Regions from separate parts of the Rhodococcus sp. RS1C4 genome, predicted to be linked through region 1. Evidence: riboswitches for the same ligand, from Rfam matches in the RefSeq annotation. Region 1 holds a riboswitch; the other holds the start of a gene.

Region 1 (3,400 bases):
GGCGGGTGCGACCGCCAAGGACTCGATGATCGCCGCGCAGTGCCTGATCAGCTCGAGCGATTCGCCCGCCGCCGCGGCGTCGACGTCGGCTGCCGTGTACTTGGTCGTCGTCGGCTTGGGTGGAGTCAGCGAGGTGGGATCGGAGATCGGCTCGCCGCGCAGCGCCTGACCCACCTGATGCGGAAGCTCGACCGTCTGCTCGTCCAGCCACGTCAGCAGCCCGGCGCGCAGCAGCTTCTGGACCGGACGGTCCGGCGACGTGCCCGGCGCGGCATCGCGGGTCCGACCGACGGGAGAAGACCTCGCGAGAGTGTCGAGCAGGCCACGTTCGCTCGATTCGATACCGGCGAGCGCTTCGGTGACGCGCTCGGGCGTGAGTGAGTCGTCTGCGTCCAGGATGCGGCCGATTCGCCACGGCACGGCGTCCGGTGCCGCGGGAGCCATCCGAAGGGTTCGAGTGCCCCAGACCAGAGCGCGTTCCCGCAGCGCCGTCAGCGCACGATCGACGGCTTTGGCGGTGGCGCGCTTGTCGATCACGTCGTCGAGACGCGCACGAGTCACCGGCAGATCACCCGCACCCTCGATCGAGAGAAGCTCGAGAATCGTCAGCGCGAGGGTGTCGAGTGAGTCGGCACTACGGAGAATCGACGCGCGCTGCTCGGCGCGGCCGGCGAGAACACCGATGGTCGACGGCGGTGGCACCGTCAGGTCCGGACGCAGCGTGAGAAAGCCGACGAGTTCGGAATCGGAGCGGGACTCCAGCCACGTGGCGAGGTCCGGTGGCGCTGCTTTATCGGTCATCACGTATCAGATTAGTGACCTGGGCTGGTGTATGCCGCAGCGCAGGTGTCAAAATGGGCGCATGGTGAACAAGTCGAAGAAGCCCTATGTCGATCCAGGCTGGCCGGACACCGCACGCGGTGACCATGCGGTGACGGAATTGTCGTCCACGCGCTCGGGAGGCTTGTCGCCGTACGGCGAGGAGACCGAGTTCCCGCTGCCCGTGGAGGAACTGCCCTACGCGCACCCTGTGACCGTCGTCAACCGCTGACACAGCCGATACGAACAGACGAGAAAGGCCCCCGAGACTACGGTCTCGGGGGCCTTTCTCGTACCGGCGATGTGCCTTACTGAGGCAGGAACGCCTTGTTGGCCTGGTAGAACTCGACCAGCTGCGGGTCGAGCTGAATGCCCTGCGTCGCGTCCTTGATGATCGAGGCGATCTGCGGGTCGTTGGTGAAGGTCTGCACGGCGCTCGTGATGCCGTCGATGACCTCGGCAGAGCCGTCGACCGTCGGGATGGACGTCAGGTCGGGGAGCTTGGGTGCTTCGGGAGCGGACTTCGGCGAGGCAGGCACGCTGCGCTCGGACGGTGCGCTGCTGAGGCCAAGGCTCGAGGAGCAGGAGGGCCATGCGCCCCAGCCCTGCGATGCGAGAACCTTCTCGGCGACTGCGATCTGCTCTTCGCGGCTGGCCTGGTTCGCGGTGGCTGCGTACTGCTGGCCGCCGTGCGAGTTCCAGGTGCTCGGGGAGAACTGCAGACCACCCTGGAAACCGTTGCCGGTGTTGATGCCCCAGTTGCCGCCTGCTTCGCACTGAGCGAGACGGTCCCAATCGGAGTCAGGAGCTGCGTTGGCGGTACCGGTGAAGGCGATGCCTGCGGTGCCCATGATGGCGCCGGTGACGGCGACCTTGGCGACGGTGCGGCCGGTGGTGGTCGGCTTGCGATGACGTCCGCTCATACTTTTCTTCGAATCCTCTCCACAGGCGCCTGCGAGGTCAGCTGTCGGGTTCGGGCTGAGAGGTAGCCCGGCCCGGCGTGTCCAGCAGTGAGATCACTGCAGGATCGACGGGCTTCACCCCAAGGAATGTTCCGCGTGAGCGGAGCGTTCCGGTTATCCGAGAGGACGTGTGGGTCCCCCGTCCTCGTCCCCTGGGTGTTCTTGGTGGGGGTCCGTTTCCGCGGGACGAGGTTTGGCGCTGCGGGAACGGATTCGGCCGAAGTTTCTCAGCCGCCACTGACCGTACTGAAGTTCCCGTGGAGTGTCACCATTTGGTAACTGTTGCTTTTTCGAGCCGCAACGCGGCGTGCTCGTGTCCGATTTTCGGTAACGAACGAATCTGCAGCTAGAGGCGTCGGCACCGCGACGACGTCCGTCCGTTGCCCTTCCGTTACCACCCTGTTATGTGATGGAAGTCACACCCATCCGGATTGGGGCGGAAGGGGCAGAAGTGATCACGCGTCGACGATGTCCTTGCCGAGCGGCATCAGGGAGATCGGAATCATCTTCAGGTTCGCGATCGCAAGCGGGATCCCGATGATGGTGATGGCCATCGCGAAGGCAGTCGCGATGTGCCCGATGGCGAGCCAGACACCGGCGACGATCAACCAGATCACGTTGCCGATCACCGATGCGACCCCCGACGTCGGACGTTCGACGACCGTCTTTCCGAACGGCCACAGTGCGTAGACGCCGATTCGGAAGGACGCGATTCCGAACGGAATCGTGACAATGAGGATGCAGCAGATGATTCCCGCTGCGAAATATCCGAGGGCGAGCCACAGCCCGCCGAAGATCAGCCAGATGATGTTCAGTATCGGACGCATGGTCGGTACTCCCGTCTATCGTGCTCGTCGGCCGGAAAACAGTGCGAACACCAGCGCCAGCACGAAGCCGAGCGGTGCGGCGATCATCGCGGTCAGGTACAGCCACAGCGGCGGCTCGTTTCCGCCCACCGCCGGAACCAGAAAGATCGCCGCGATGGCAACCAGTCCGGCAACGAAAAGAACGAGTGCTACGCGCAGCAGAGCCGAGCTGCCTCGGGGTCGTCGATCGGTCACATCTCCAGACGGTAGTCGCTCGCCGGACGTCGGCTCACCCGACGGAGAAACCCAGGTGCTTGCACCGGCCCACTCGCGGTAGACTGTCGTATTCGCGTCTCGCCGATCGTGCGGGGCGCGAAATTTTGTGCCAGCAACAACAATCGAGACAAATGGACGGGTGAGCGCAGTGCCTACCGGCAAGGTGAAGTGGTACGACGTCGACAAGGGATTCGGCTTTCTCTCTCAGGAGGAAGGTGAGGACGTCTACGTTCGCTCGTCTGCGCTCCCTGCAGGTGTCGACGGCCTCAAGGCCGGTCAGCGCGTGGAATTCGGCATGGCCGCAGGCCGCCGCGGACCCCAGGCGCTCAGTCTCAAGGTCCTCGAACCGGCTCCGACCGTGCGTCAGAACACTCAGGGTCGGCGTGAGCATGTCGAGCGCAAGCACACCCCGGACCAGCTGCACGGCATGGTCGAGGACATGATCACGTTGCTCGAGGCCACCATTCAGCCGGAGCTGCGCAAGGGCAAGTACCCGGACCGCAAGACCGCTCAGAAGATCTCCGAGGTCGTCCGCGC
Region 2 (3,400 bases), on a different contig from region 1:
GAGTTTGACCGTGCAGAGCACCTGGAACTTGGGCCAGGCGATGTCCAGCCGTGACGCGGCCGCCCTGAGGAAAGCAGTGTCGAAGCGGGCGTTGTGTGCGACGAGGACCGAGCCGCGGGCGAACTCGAGAAAGCTGGGCAGCACTCGGTCGATCCGAGGGGCGCCGATCAGCATGGCAGTGGTGATCCCGGTGAGCTCGACGATGTACGGCGGAATGGATCGGCCCGGGTCCACCAGCGTCGCGAATTCGGCGATGACCTCGCCGCCCCGAATCTTCACCGCCCCGATCTCGGTGATCGCTTCGGTGTCCGGGCTGCCACCTGTGGTCTCCAGGTCGACTACGACGAACGTCGTGTCGTGCAACGGAGTGTCGAGCTCGTCGAAGCTCAGCTGAATCGGGACGCTCACGAGTGCAGACGGTAGCGACAGGCACCGACAGCAATGCCGATCTTGCTCGGGACGCTGAACGTGTCGGAGTGGATCGCTAGGTTTCGCCGTGAAGGGTCGATCAAACGGGAAAGAGATGGAGATCACATGATCATCGATTGCAGTGATTGCAAGGTCCGTGACATCGCGTGCGCAGACTGTGTCGTGACGGTGTTGCTCGGACCGCCCGGTACGGCCGAGGGGCGTCCGGTGGACGTCGGGATTCCGCGCCCTCGGATAGCGCTCGACCAGGAAGAACTGGGGGCCATGGATGTTCTTGCCGAGAGTGGTCTCGTGCCGAAACTACGTCTCGTCGTCGGCCCGGAACAGGACCCTTCCGGGGGTTCGTTACCGGCTCGTGACACAAGCGGGGATCGACGCGCGATCTAGGGTCGAATCGACTTCTTCGGGTCGCTTCGGCGAGTTGGGGTCGACACAGGGGTATGCCGTTTCGTAATCTTCCTGAGACCTTGCGGAGTCTCGCCAATCCAAACCGGAGCGGCGTCGCAAGTCACCGCCTAATCGGGATGCTCGCGAGAGCGCCCGTACCGGGAACCCGATTTCCATTGGGGTGAATCCTGCTTCGGCCGCTACCAGCGTCCGGGTGGGTAGGGCTGATCTTCCCAGCCCGAACCCGTCAGCTAACTCGGTCGGCGGATGAGTGGAAGAAACGGAGCAACCCTTTCTCGTGGCGTCACATACTTCAACCCGCCAATTGCGTCGAATCCTCGTAGCCGGCGCGATCACTGCCGGTGCGGTCGTTCTGCCCGCAGCCCCCGCAATGGCGGCCCCCATCACCATCCCCGGAGTCGGTACCTTCGAGATTCCGGAAATCCCAGGTCTTCCGCCGCTGCCGACCGAGATCCCCGGTCTGCCTGCGGCTCCCGCACCGCTCGCACCACAGGTCACCCCGGCTGCCAAGGCAGTTCAGGCCGCCGAGTCGAAGATCGGATCGCCGTACGTCTACGGCGCTTCGGGCCCCGACTCGTTCGACTGCTCCGGACTCGTTCAGTGGGCGTACAAGCAGGCCGGCATCAGTCTGCCGCGCACCAGCTACGACCAGGCCGCGGCAGGCACCCCCGTGTCGCAGTCCGACCTGCAGCCGGGCGATGTCGTCTCCTTCTACGGCGGATCGCACTCCGGAATCTACGCGGGCAACGGCAACGTCATCCATGCGTCGACGTCGGGTGTCCCCGTCAAGGTCGCGCCCGTCTCGTCGATGCCGTTCGACGGAGCACGTCGCTACTGATTCGATGATCGTGTGTAAGGACAGCACCAGGAGTGAGCCTCACGGGCTCGCCTGGTGCTGTTTTTCGTCAGGCACCGGTGCGTGGAGCCTGGCAGGTCGCCGAATGGACTCGTCGGCTGCCGAACCGTAACCTGTTCGAGACTGTCGACCTCGATGGAGCAGGATCGAGTTCCGGAAAAAGTCCGAAATTTCGGTCTCGTTCCACGCTCGCGGGCACCTACTCCTGGGTAGGGTTTGTTTCTTCGCCGAAAGTTTCATCTCGGCGCACCCCTTTGGACTACGAACTGCAAGAACGGAGAGTCACCTTTCGTGGCGACACCGACTGTCAAGCGCGTCACCCGCTCGAAGAAGGGCATTCTCGCGGCGGCCATTCTCGCGGCCTGCCTCGTCGTCTCCCCAACAGCCGTGGCCGGCGCGCAACCGGGTGTCGACAGTGCGTCCGACGCCCAGACGCGGCTCGCAGATCTGTCCCGGGAGTCCGAGCAGACGACGGAAGCTCTGCACAACGCCCAGATCGACCTGGATGCGAAGACGGCCGTGCAGCAGGACGCCGAAGCCGCTGTAGGTGCGCACCAGGCCGAGCTGGATCGGGCCCAGGAGGCCCTGGCGCAGGTGAAACCGGCCGTGGACAAGGTGGCCAACGCCAACTACCAGGGTGGCCGCACCAACCGCCTGTTCGCCGTGATGGTCAGCGACTCTCCACAGCAGCTCCTCGATCAGATGTCCGCACTCGACGTGATCTCCGCCGAGACGGCGCGTCAGGTGGAGCAGTTCAAGCAGGCCAGTGCCGATGCCGCGGCGGCGGATCAGGCAGCACGTGCCGCGGCCGACGCTGCGCGTGCAGCAGCGGAGCAGGCCAAGGTCGTCAGCGACGATCTTCAGGCCAAGCAGAGCGAGCTCCAAAGTCAGATGGCGGAGGTCATCGCCAGCTTCAACGCACTGTCCGGAGCGGAGCAGGCCGAGCTTGCGGGTTCGCCTCTGCCGCCCGGGTTCGATCTGTCCAAGATTCTGTCCAACCTCATCCCCGGGTCGGGTTCCGGTGCCCTGCAGGCTGGGCTCACCCAGATCGGTAAGCCCTACGTGTGGGGCGCGACCGGACCGGACGGCTTCGACTGCTCGGGCTTGGTCGTGTGGGCCTACAAGCAGGTGGGAAAGACCCTGCCGCGGTCCAGTCAGGCTCAGGCCGCGGGCGGCGCTCCCGTCGATCAGAAGGACCTGCAGCCCGGAGACGTCGTGCTCTTCTACCCCGATGCGTCTCACGTCGGCCTGTACGCGGGCAACGGCAACGTTCTGCACGCCTCGACGTTCGGCGTCCCGGTGAAGGTGCAGTCCATGGCGTCGTTCCCGTACTACGGCGCACGTCGCTACTGATCTTCGTCGTGCGAACGCGGGCGCTTCGTTCGGCGTTCACGTCGTTGTGTGCAGTGGTCGTGCTCGGTTCCTGCGCGTCCGGAGCAACCACGACTCCACCGCCGAACTCACCGCAGTCGACGACTGTCTCGAACCCTTACGAGGACGGTCGGCGGAACGGCGTCGAGGCGCTGCTGCAGAAATGGGCGGACGCACTCCGCACCAACGACGTCGACGCGTTGGAGCAGGTCGTCGATCCCGCGGCGGATCCCGAGTTTCTGCAGGCCCAGGTCCGTCGAGCGAACGACATGTCCGCAGTCCCCTTCTCGGACTGGGGATACGAACTGGTCGACGAGCCGGAGGTTCCGGTTCCCT

The links. Region 1 has a riboswitch for cyclic di-AMP ahead of CH289_RS02590 (transglycosylase family protein). Riboswitches for the same ligand answer to the same signal wherever they lie in the genome.
Region 2: another riboswitch for cyclic di-AMP. It lies ahead of CH289_RS20780 (C40 family peptidase); the one in region 1 lies ahead of CH289_RS02590 (transglycosylase family protein).

What each region holds. Positions count from the first base shown of each region.
Region 1 is NZ_NOXZ01000008.1:11,707-15,106, reverse strand. Features, by position in the region: gene CH289_RS02600 (helicase-associated domain-containing protein) at 1-801, opposite strand, end outside; gene CH289_RS02595 (hypothetical protein) at 863-1,051, shown strand; gene CH289_RS02590 (transglycosylase family protein) at 1,128-1,742, opposite strand; cyclic di-AMP (ydaO/yuaA leader) riboswitch at 1,753-1,950, opposite strand; gene CH289_RS02580 (YccF domain-containing protein) at 2,237-2,608, opposite strand; gene CH289_RS02575 (hypothetical protein) at 2,624-2,842, opposite strand; gene CH289_RS02570 (cold-shock protein) at 3,012-3,400, shown strand, end outside.
Region 2 is NZ_NOXZ01000039.1:58,871-62,270, forward strand. Features, by position in the region: gene CH289_RS20770 (DEDD exonuclease domain-containing protein) at 1-408, opposite strand, end outside; gene CH289_RS20775 (hypothetical protein) at 535-816, shown strand; cyclic di-AMP (ydaO/yuaA leader) riboswitch at 932-1,097, shown strand; gene CH289_RS20780 (C40 family peptidase) at 1,115-1,675, shown strand; gene CH289_RS20785 (C40 family peptidase) at 1,985-3,046, shown strand; gene CH289_RS20790 (membrane protein) at 3,055-3,400, shown strand, end outside.